DNA from 2 places in the Stenotrophomonas sp. YJH_SMC_110 genome. Region 2 is predicted to be linked to the other one. Evidence: riboswitches for the same ligand, from Rfam matches in the RefSeq annotation. Region 2 holds a riboswitch; the other holds the start of a gene.
The links. Region 2 has a riboswitch for glycine ahead of AC5P6H_RS02675 (trimeric intracellular cation channel family protein). Riboswitches for the same ligand answer to the same signal wherever they lie in the genome.

Region 1 (4,979 bases), on a different contig from region 2:
ACCCCCACTTGCCCGGCTTGGCCACGCCGACCAGGGCATTCATGTTGGCACCGTCGGTGTACACCTGGCCGCCGTGCTTGTGGATGATCTCGCAGATCTCCACCACCTCTTCCTCGAACACGCCGTGCGTGGACGGGTAGGTCATCATGATCGCGGCCAGGCGGTCGCTGTACTTCTCGGCGTTGAGGCGGATGTCCTCGACGTCGACGTTGCCGTTGGCATCGGTCTTGGTCACCACCACCTTCATGCCGCACATCTGCGCCGAGGCCGGGTTGGTGCCGTGCGCCGAATCCGGGATCAGGCAGATGTCGCGGTGGCCTTCGCCGCGCGAGCGGTGGTAGGCGCGGATCGCCAGCAGGCCGGCGTACTCGCCCTGCGCGCCGGAGTTCGGCTGCAGGCTGACCGCGTCATAGCCGGTGCATTCCACCAGCATCGCTTCCAGCGTGTCGATGAGTTCCTTGTAGCCCAGCGCCTGGTCGGCCGGCACCAGCGGGTGGATCTGCGAGAACTCCGGCCAGGTCACCGGGATCATCTCGGCGGTGGCGTTGAGCTTCATGGTGCACGAGCCCAGCGGGATCATCGTGCGGTCCATCGCCAGGTCCTTGTCGGCCAGCGAGCGCAGGTAGCGCAGCAGTTCGTGCTCGCTGTGGTGGGTGTTGAACACCGGATGGGTCAGGAATGCGGACTGGCGCAGCAGGCCGGCCGGCAGCGCATCGGCGGTGCTGGCATCCAGCGCGTCGACGTCGGCCTGCGCACCGAACACGGCGGCCAGTGCGACCACGTCGGCGCGGGTGGCGGTCTCGTCCAGGCTGATGCCGACCGAGTCGCTGTCGATCGCACGCAGGTTGTAACCGGCGGCGCGGGCCTTGGCGTGAATCTCATCGGCGTGCACGCCGGTGACATGCAGGGTGTCGAAGAAGTCGCCACCGACCTGCACGCCGGCCTCGCGCAGCGCGGCGGCCAGGATCGAGGCCAGGCGGTGGGTGCGCCGGGCGATGCGGGTCAGGCCTTCCGGGCCGTGGTACACGGCATACATCGAGGCCATCACCGCCAGCAGCACCTGTGCGGTACAGATGTTGGAGGTGGCCTTCTCGCGGCGGATGTGCTGCTCGCGGGTCTGCAGGGTCAGGCGGTAGGCCGGGTTGCCCTGGGCATCGACCGAGACGCCGATCAGGCGGCCCGGCATCGAGCGCTTGTAGGCGTCGCGGCAGGCCATGAATGCGGCGTGCGGGCCGCCGAAGCCGAACGGCACGCCGAAACGCTGGCTGTTGCCGACCACGATGTCCGCACCCCATTCGCCCGGGGCGGCCAGCAGGGTCAGCGCCAGCAGGTCGGTGGCCACGGCCACCAGGCCGCCGCGCGCGTGCACGGCCTCGACCAGCGCCTTGTAGTCGCCGATCTGGCCGAAGGTGTCCGGGTACTGCAGCAGCAGGCCGAAGGCTTCTGCTTCCAGTGCCTCCGCCGGGGTGCCGACGCGCAGCACGATGCCCATGGGCTCGGCGCGGGTACGCAGCAGTTCCAGGGTCTGCGGGTGCACGGCGTCGTGCACGAAGAAGGTGTCCGACTTCGACTTGGCCGAACGCTTGGCCAGGGTCATCGCTTCAGCTGCGGCGGTGGCTTCGTCCAGCAGCGAGGCGTTGGCGATTTCCATGCCGGTGAGGTCGGCGCACAGGGTCTGGAAGTTGATCAGCGCTTCCATGCGGCCCTGCGAGATCTCGGCCTGGTACGGGGTGTAGGCGGTGTACCAGGCCGGGTTTTCCAGGATGTTGCGCAGGATCACGTTCGGCGTGTGGGTACCGTAGTAGCCCTGGCCGATGAAGCTGCGCAGCACGGTGTTCTTGTCGGCGATCGCACGGATCTTCGCCAGTGCCTGCACTTCGGTCATCGATTCCGGCAGTGCCAGCGGCGCCGGCGACTTGATCTTGGCCGGTACGATGGCATCGGTCATCGCATCCAGCGACGCGTGGCCGACGACGTCGAGCATCTGCGCGATCTCGGCATCGTTGGGGCCGATGTGGCGCTCGACGAACGCATTGTGGTGCTCGAGCTCACGCAGGGAAGGGGTGTTCTGGGACATGGCGAAGGATCCGTCAGGAAAGGGCACACGCACGGGCACAAGCCGCCGGTCGGCGGTCTGCGGGGCGCCCCTCTGTCCTTTTGCCTGAGAGTTTGGAAGCGCGGAAAACCGCGGCTTCGTGCCCCTTCGGCGCCGGATCGAACCGGTCTCTCCAGAGTTGTGTTACGGGTGGTATCGGGCCTGAGCGATTACGGGCGTTGCGCCTTCGGCAGCGGTGTTCCGCTTCTCCCACCGTGTTGCCCGCCGATTATAGCCCGTTGCGGGCGCGCCAGCCGCCTGCGGGCCCGGCCGCGGCGCCTGAATGGCCGATGGCCCGCCCGTGCGTTTTGTGCACTGCTGCATGGCATCAGGCGCAATCCCCACCTATGATGGGCGGATACCCGAATTCATCTGGCGCCGTCCCTGCTGCAGGGGACTGGCGCCCGCCGTGCGTGCCGCGCATGGCCCTGCCGGACGCCTTCTCCATGACTGCCGCTGTTGCTCCTTCCACCCGCCGCATGGCCCTGCTGCTCGCCGGCCTGGCCATGTTCGGTCCGTTCTCGATCGACACCATCTTCCCAGCGTTCCCGCAGCTGGCCCAGCGCCTGGCGGTGGACGAGGTGGCGGTGCAGCAGACCATCAGCGTGTACCTGCTGTTCTACGGCCTGATGAGCCTGGCACACGGCCCGCTGTCCGATGCCTGGGGCCGCAAGCGGGTGATCCTCGGCGGCCTGGTGGTGTTCGTCGGCGCCTCGGTCGGCTGTGCGCTGTCCACCGATCTGACCACGCTGCTGGGGTTCCGCGCCCTGCAGGGCCTGTCCGCAGGCGTCGGCATGATCGTCGGCCGCGCGGTGATCCGCGACCTGTACCACGGTCACGACGCGCAGCGGCTGATGAGCCAGGTGTCGATGCTGTTCGGCATCGCCCCGGCGATCGCGCCGATCATCGGTGGCTGGATCCTGCTCAGCGGTGCTGGCTGGCCGCTGATCTTCTGGTTCCTGGTGGTGTTCGCACTGGTTCTGCTGGCGGCCACCGCCCGCTACCTGCCGGAGACCCATCCGCTCGAAGCGCGCGTTCCGTTGTCGCCGCGGGTGCTGATGCGTGATTACGTGCGCATCGGTTTCAATCCGCGCTTCCTGCGCCTGGCGCTGGCCGGCAGCATCGGTTTCGGTGGCATCTTCCTGTACATCTCCTCGGCACCGGTGTTCGTGATGCAGCACCTGCACCTGGGCGAGGGCGGTTTCGCCTGGCTGTTCATCCCCACCATCGGCGGCATGACCACCGGCTCGTTCCTGTCCGGGCGCATGGCCGGGCACACCACGCCCACCCGCCAGGTATCCATTGGTTTCGGCCTGTGCGCGCTGTCGGTGCTGCTGAACGTCGGCTACGTGGCGCTGGCGCCGCAGTTCGTGCTGCCGTGGGCGGTGCTGCCGATCTTCCTGGGTGGCATGGGCATGGCGCTGATCTTCCCGATCCTGGCGCTGGCGGTGCTGGACATGTACCCGCACCAGCGCGGCCTGGCCTCGTCGCTGCAGGCCTTCGTGCAGCTGATGATCAGCACCGTGGTGGCCGGCGTGGTGTCGCCGCTGCTCAGCGCCAGCCCGCTGCACCTGGCGTTGGGCCAGGCTGGGTTCTTCGGCGCCGGCTTCGTGTTCTGGTACTGGGAACACCGGCGCGAACGCGCGGCGCAGGCAGCCTGCACGGGTCACTGAGCAGCGCGCAGGGGTAGGGCAGGCTACGACGCCCGCAACGCTTGCGACGGGAAACCGCCGGACTAGGCTGGGCACTCCAGCCAGCCGGTGCACAGGTGCACGACAGCCAGCCGATCCACTGTCGTTGCATGAGGTTCCCCATGGCTGCGCAGCAGACCTACCGCCTGTTCGAGGTGGCGCTGAAGGAGCGCCGCGTTCTTTCCCCTTCCCTGGACCGCATGGTGTTCACCGGTGCCGACGTGGCGCGGATGACGACCGGAGGGCCCGACCAGCGCATCAAGGTGTTCTTCCCCTTGCCCGGCCAGGAGGTGCCGCAGGTCCCCAGCGGCGAGGACTGGTACCCACGCTATCGGGCCCTGCCGGACGATCAGCGCCCGCCGATGCGCACCTACACCCTCCGCCAGCTGCGTGCAGAGCAGGGCGAGGTCGATGTTGATTTCGTGCTGCATGGCGAGACCGGGCCGGCCTCGCGATGGGCCATCCATGCACGGCCGGGCGACCGCGTGGTGCTGCTGGCCCCGGATGCCGACTGCGCCGACAGCAGCGAGGGCTGGGAATGGAAGCCGCCGGCCGGCGTTGGCCAGGTGCTGCTGGTGGCTGACGAGACCGCGCTGCCGGCAGTGGCCGGCATTCTTGAGGAACTGGCGGCCAGGGTGGATCCGCCACGTACGCTGGCCCTGCTGGAAGTGGCGCAGGCCGGTGATGCGGTTCGCCTGAAGGCGCCGGCCACGGCCGAGCTGGTCTGGTTGCCGCGCGGGCAGGCGGCGTACGGGGCGCCTCTGTTGCAGGCGGTGCAGGCGCGCCTGGCCGCCTCGAGCGTGGTCGCTGGCGAAGAACTGGAAGAGATCGACGTCGACGCGCAGATCCTCTGGGAACAGGCCGATGCCAGCGTGGCGGGGCCGCTGTATGCCTGGGTGGCAGGCGAGGCGGGAGCGGTGATGGCGATCCGTCGCCATCTGGTCCGCGAGTGCGGGCTGGACCGCCGCACGATCACCTTCATGGGTTACTGGCGGCACGGGAAAGTGTTGGACTGAGGGGGTGTGAAGCGGTGTGGCGGGCGGGGGTGCGCTATCCTTGCGCCCCCCTCGCAGCGGTACCGCACCATGTCCACCAGCTCCAAGACCCGCCGCGACCAGCGCCGTCGCCAGGAAAAGCAGGCCGCCAACAAGGCCGCTGCCCAGGCCTCGCCGGTGGAGCCGCATGCGGAACTG
Region 2 (4,979 bases):
TATCGCCGAGCACAGCGCGCTTGGCCAGGTCCGGATGCAGGGAACGGGCGACGCGCTGCGGGTCGGCCTCCAGCTGGCCATCGACGTAGTCGTGGCAGGTGCCTTCGATGGCCGCGATCGTGGCGGCGTCGGCGGCAGGGCTCGTTGCTGCGGAGAGAGCGAACAGCAGGGCGATCGTGGACATCCGGGTCTCCAGCTCTGGGCGCGGGGCGATCATCGCATGGACCGGGTAGCCCATCCACGCAGGGCGTGGATCTACTGTAGAGCCGAGCCCGTGCTCGGCCATGCCAGCAGCAGCCGAGCATGGGCTCGGCTCTACAGAAGCGTCTGCAGCCAGGCCAGCTTGCGTTCGCGGGGCTGCTGCTTGAGTTGCCACTCGGCCCGCGAGGCCGCGGCCCGGTCCGGGTATTCGCGCACGGCCAGCACGCGCAGCGGCGGCCGGGCCCGGGTGTAGCGCGCGCCCTTGCCGGCCTGGTGGGCGGCGAAACGCGCCTCCACATCGGTGCTGATGCCGGCGTAATAGCTGCCATCGCGGCATTCGAGCAGGTACAGGAACCACGGGCGGACGGACGGGGCCATGCCTGGATTATGCCGTGCTGCACTGCAGCGGATATACTGGCACCCGAATGCAGGAGAGAGGCGCCGCGCTGGCGCCCGCCGAAGGCGCAGGCTCCCATGATCGCTCAGGCCGGTGGGCTGGAATCCCACCAACCATGCATTCGACTCGCCGAGCTGGAGAGAGGTCACCGGGCATGCCCGGGACGATCCGCCGAAGGGGCACGCGGCCCATGCCGCTGAACTCTCAGGCAAAAGGACAGCGGGAGCGGCACCGGTCATCGTCATCCCGTCATTGCGCAGGCAGTGGCGGCGGTCGCGCATGGCCGGCCCCACCGCGCCCGGAGCCTGTCCCATGCTGCTGTCCATCATCTACCTGATCGCCATTTCCGCCGAAGCCATGACCGGCGCACTGTCCGCCGGCCGCCGCCGCATGGACCTGTTCGGCGTGGTCATGATCGCCTGCGTCACCGCCCTCGGTGGCGGCTCGCTGCGCGACATCCTGCTCGGCCACTATCCGCTGGGCTGGGTGAAGCATCCCGAGTACCTGGGCTTCACCGTATGCGCGGCGCTGATCGCCACCTGGGTGGCGCGCTGGATGCACCACTTCCGCCGCACCTTCCTGGTGCTCGATGGCCTGGGCCTGATCGCCTTCACCCTGATCGGCTGCTCGATCGCGCGCGAAGCCGGCCATGCAATGCCGATCGTGCTGATCGCCGGCATGCTGACCGGCGCGTTCGGCGGGGTGCTGCGCGACATCCTCTGCAACGAGGTGCCACTCATCTTCCAGAAGGAGCTGTACGCGATCATCGCGCTGCTGACCGGCGCGGCCTATCTGTTGCTGCTGCACTGGGGCGTGGCCGATGCCACCGCGATCCTGTGCTGCCTCGGCGGCGGCTTCGCGTTGCGCCTGCTGGCGATCCACTACCGCTGGGAAATGCCGAAGTTCGTGTACCACGACGAAGTGCATTGAGCCTCTTCGTAAAGTCGAGCCATGCTCGACTGCTCTTTGCAGGAAACCAACGCGCTTCGCGCGCAGGTCGGGCATGGCTCGACGCTACAGGAAGCGGTATCACCACCCCGGCGATGTACCTGGCGCTGTCGCTCATGCGCAGCGCCAGGCGCATCGCCGGTGCAGATGGGCCGGCCTCCAACTCCGACCGGCCCTGATCGCGGCCGCACCCCCGCAGGCGCTGGCCGCCATCCACACACGTGCCGCACTCAGGCGGCTTCGATCAGGCTGCTTCGGACACCTTCACGTCGCGACGGGCGCGCACGGCCGCAGCCAGACGCTCCAGCACCGTCACGGTGGTGTCCCAGTCGATGCAGCCATCGGTGATGCTCTGCCCGTAAACCAGCGGCTGGCCGTCCACCAGTTCCTGGCGGCCACCGACCAGATGGCTCTCGATCATCACGCCAACGATACGCTGTTCGCCGTCTTCCAGCTGAACAGCAATGTCCTCGATCACCTTCGGCTGGTTCTCGGGGTTTTTCAGGCTGTTGGCGTGGCTGGCGTCGATCATCAGGCGCGTCGGCAGCTTGGCCTTGGCCAGCACCTGGCAGGCGTCGGCGACGCTGCCGGCGTCGTAGTTCGGCTGCTTGCCGCCACGCAGGATCACATGGCAATCCGGATTGCCGGTGGTCGACACGATGGCGGTGCCGCCCTGCTTGGTGACCGACAGGAAGTGATGCGGATTGGACGCCGCACCCACCGCGTCAGCGGCGATCTTGACGTTGCCATCGGTGCCGTTCTTGAAGCCGACCGGGCACGACAGCCCCGAGGCAAGCTCACGATGCACCTGGCTTTCGGTCGTACGCGCGCCGATCGCGCCCCACGCCACCAGGTCGGCGATGTACTGCGGCGAGATCACATCGAGGAATTCGACACCGGCCGGCAGGCCGAGCTTGTTGATGTCGCGCAGCAGGCCGCGGGCAATGCGCAGGCCCTTGTCGATCCTGAAGCTGCCGTCCAGGTCCGGGTCGTTGATCAGGCCCTTCCAGCCCACCGTGGTGCGCGGCTTCTCGAAGTACACGCGCATGACGATTTCCAGTTCGCCGGCCAGCGCGTCGCGCAGCGGCTTCAGGCGCTGGGCGTATTCGATGGCGGCCTTCGGGTCGTGGATCGAGCACGGGCCCACCACCACTGCCAGGCGGTCGTCACGGCCGTGCAGGATCTGGTGCAGGGCCGCGCGCGAGGCGCTGACGGTGTCGGAGGCTTCATCGTCACAGGGCAGCATCGCCAGCAGCTGGGCAGGCGGTGTCAGCGGTTCGATGGTGCGGATGCGCAGGTCGTCGGTGTGCGGGGGCATTGCAGGAGATCTCCGGAACGTTGGGGTCCCCAGCGTGGCGGCATGAAAAAAGCCGCCAGGTTCGCTGGCGGCTTTCGGGAATGCGTCTGAAGCTTTCTTCAGGGTGAGCGCAGTCCTTCCTCCGCCAGTGGCTTCGGAAAGTAATACCAGTAAAAGCGGGTGGCGGCTGCGTTCATGGGGTGTATTGATAGCACAGCTTTTGCGCAGTGCAAAATGTTTCATCCGCAACCGCGGGTGCGGTTCAGCGAGGCGCGCGCCGGCGCTGCCCACGCGGCAGCAGCCACGCAAAGCTGCTCATTTGCCATGCACTTCCACGTCCAGCAACAGGCCTTCGTGGATGTCGGCCCAGCGCTCCAGCACGCGGTCCAGCTCCTGCCTGGCCTCGTCCAGCTGCTCGGGATTGAGCAGGGAACGGGTGGTGTAGAGGTCGGAAACCAACCGCCGCAGGGCCGCCTCCGGGATGGCCACCGACGGCCCTTCCCGCCCCGGCAACTGCAATGCCGGGCTGTCGCCAAGCGGGCCGAACAGCGTGACCTGGAGCGTGCTCTGCATGATCAACTTCCCTGCGGATGGACATGGGCAATGTCCTGTTTACCGCGTCCGGGTGACAGGCGCATGTGCCATGCGCGTCCGGAGACGCTGCTACAAGGCGGCCAGGTCGGCAAGGTGCTGCCCCATCCCATCGTCTGCGCCGACGGCGTTGATGGTGGCGAAGTACTGATGCCAACCGGTGGCGGCAATGCCGGCCACCAGCGCATCGGCGTCCGCGCGGCTTGCACAGCGCCAGACCGCATAGAACTGCTCATCGCTGCCGTGCTGTACGCCCCTGGCAATGCGGCCCATCGCCAGCAGTGTGATGCGGACTGGATCGAACTGCTGCATGCCTGCACCGATACGGGCGAAGAAGGCATTCCGCTGCTCGGGCTGGAGCGTGGTCCAGGCGGGGGTGGCGGTGTAGAGCTCGATGAAGGTGTGCGACATGCTGCTTCTTCCTTGAAGGTTTGGGGGGTTGCCGGCCAGCGGCCGGCACTACCGGAGCGAGCGCATGGCGCGTTTGCGGATGTAGGCATTGGCATCACCAGGGTGCTGCTGTTGCCAGCGCGCGCACAGCGCACGCACCCACTGCGGCTGTGTCTTGCCGGCATCATTGAGCCAGTTGCCGACCGAGTCCTGCACATAGCGCTCCGGGTCGTCGGCGAGTGCCTCCAGCATCGCCTCTGCAAGTTCCGGCTGCCGCTTGAACAGCGCGACATGTGTGGCCCACACGCCGCGCGGGCGCAGCGCTTCGCAGGCGAAGCGGCGCAGGTACGGCGATCCTTCCTGCGTCCATGGTTGCAGGTACTCCAGCGCCTGCAGTGGTGCGGCAACAATGTCGGCACGCAGCGCCAGCCACGCCCATTCGCGCACGCCGAAGTGCGGGTCGTCAGCCAGTGGCCGCATCGCCTGCAGCTTGGCCGGCAGCGTCGCGTCGGCGTCGCCGCCGATCAGGTAGCAGGCCCAGCCACGCACCGTGTCTGACGTATGCGCCTGCCAGCGCGCAGGCTCCCCCTGTCCGGCTTCGTGCAGCAACCGCGCCGCCAGCGCCATGCGCTGGGTGATGCCCTTGCCTGAGGCGTCGCGCATGCATTGCAGCGATTCCGGCTCAAGGGCAGGCGCCACCACCTGCAGCAGCGCGGTGAAATCCACGGCCAGGCATTCGGCCAGATGGGTGGCAGCAGCGCTGCCACTGTTGAGTGCATGCAGCCTTTGCGCAGGAACGGGCGTGCTCATGCTGCCGATTCCCGCCCACCGTCCGTGTGCTGCCAGACCTTGTGCAGCAGCTGCGACAGCTGCTGCTGTTCACCCGCATCCAGGCCGTCGAACAGGCCGCTGATCCATTGCGTGTGCTGCTCGAACAACGACTCGGCCAAGCGCTTTCCCGGTGCGGTCAATACGATCTGCAGACGGCGGCCATCCCCGTCATCGCTGCGACGCTGCAGCAGGCCTTCACGCTGCAGGCCATCGAGCAGGCCGCTGATGGTGGCACGGGTCACGCCGGCACGCTCGGCCAGCAGGTGCGGCGGCAGCGTGCCACCGGCCCCGTGCAGCAGGAACAGCACGATGAAGCGGCCCTCG

Region 1: linked by a shared signal. The riboswitch ahead of gcvP (aminomethyl-transferring glycine dehydrogenase) and the one ahead of AC5P6H_RS02675 (trimeric intracellular cation channel family protein) in region 2 are both predicted to bind glycine.

The regions. Positions count from the first base shown of each region.
Region 1 covers NZ_JCAFSM010000011.1:2,709-7,687, reverse strand. Annotated here, with positions in the region: gene gcvP (aminomethyl-transferring glycine dehydrogenase) at 1-2,077, opposite strand, end outside; glycine riboswitch at 2,140-2,242, opposite strand; gene AC5P6H_RS17595 (multidrug effflux MFS transporter) at 2,542-3,768, shown strand; gene AC5P6H_RS17590 (siderophore-interacting protein) at 3,909-4,802, shown strand; gene AC5P6H_RS17585 (hypothetical protein) at 4,872-4,979, shown strand, end outside.
Region 2 covers NZ_JCAFSM010000001.1:608,768-613,746, forward strand. Annotated here, with positions in the region: gene AC5P6H_RS02665 (nuclear transport factor 2 family protein) at 1-184, opposite strand, end outside; gene AC5P6H_RS02670 (GIY-YIG nuclease family protein) at 316-579, opposite strand; glycine riboswitch at 620-709, shown strand; glycine riboswitch at 723-828, shown strand; gene AC5P6H_RS02675 (trimeric intracellular cation channel family protein) at 911-1,528, shown strand; gene AC5P6H_RS02680 (3-deoxy-7-phosphoheptulonate synthase) at 1,791-2,864, opposite strand; gene AC5P6H_RS02685 (hypothetical protein) at 3,159-3,416, opposite strand; gene AC5P6H_RS02690 (DUF6616 family protein) at 3,507-3,845, opposite strand; gene AC5P6H_RS02695 (DNA alkylation repair protein) at 3,894-4,634, opposite strand; gene AC5P6H_RS02700 (MarR family winged helix-turn-helix transcriptional regulator) at 4,631-4,979, opposite strand, start outside.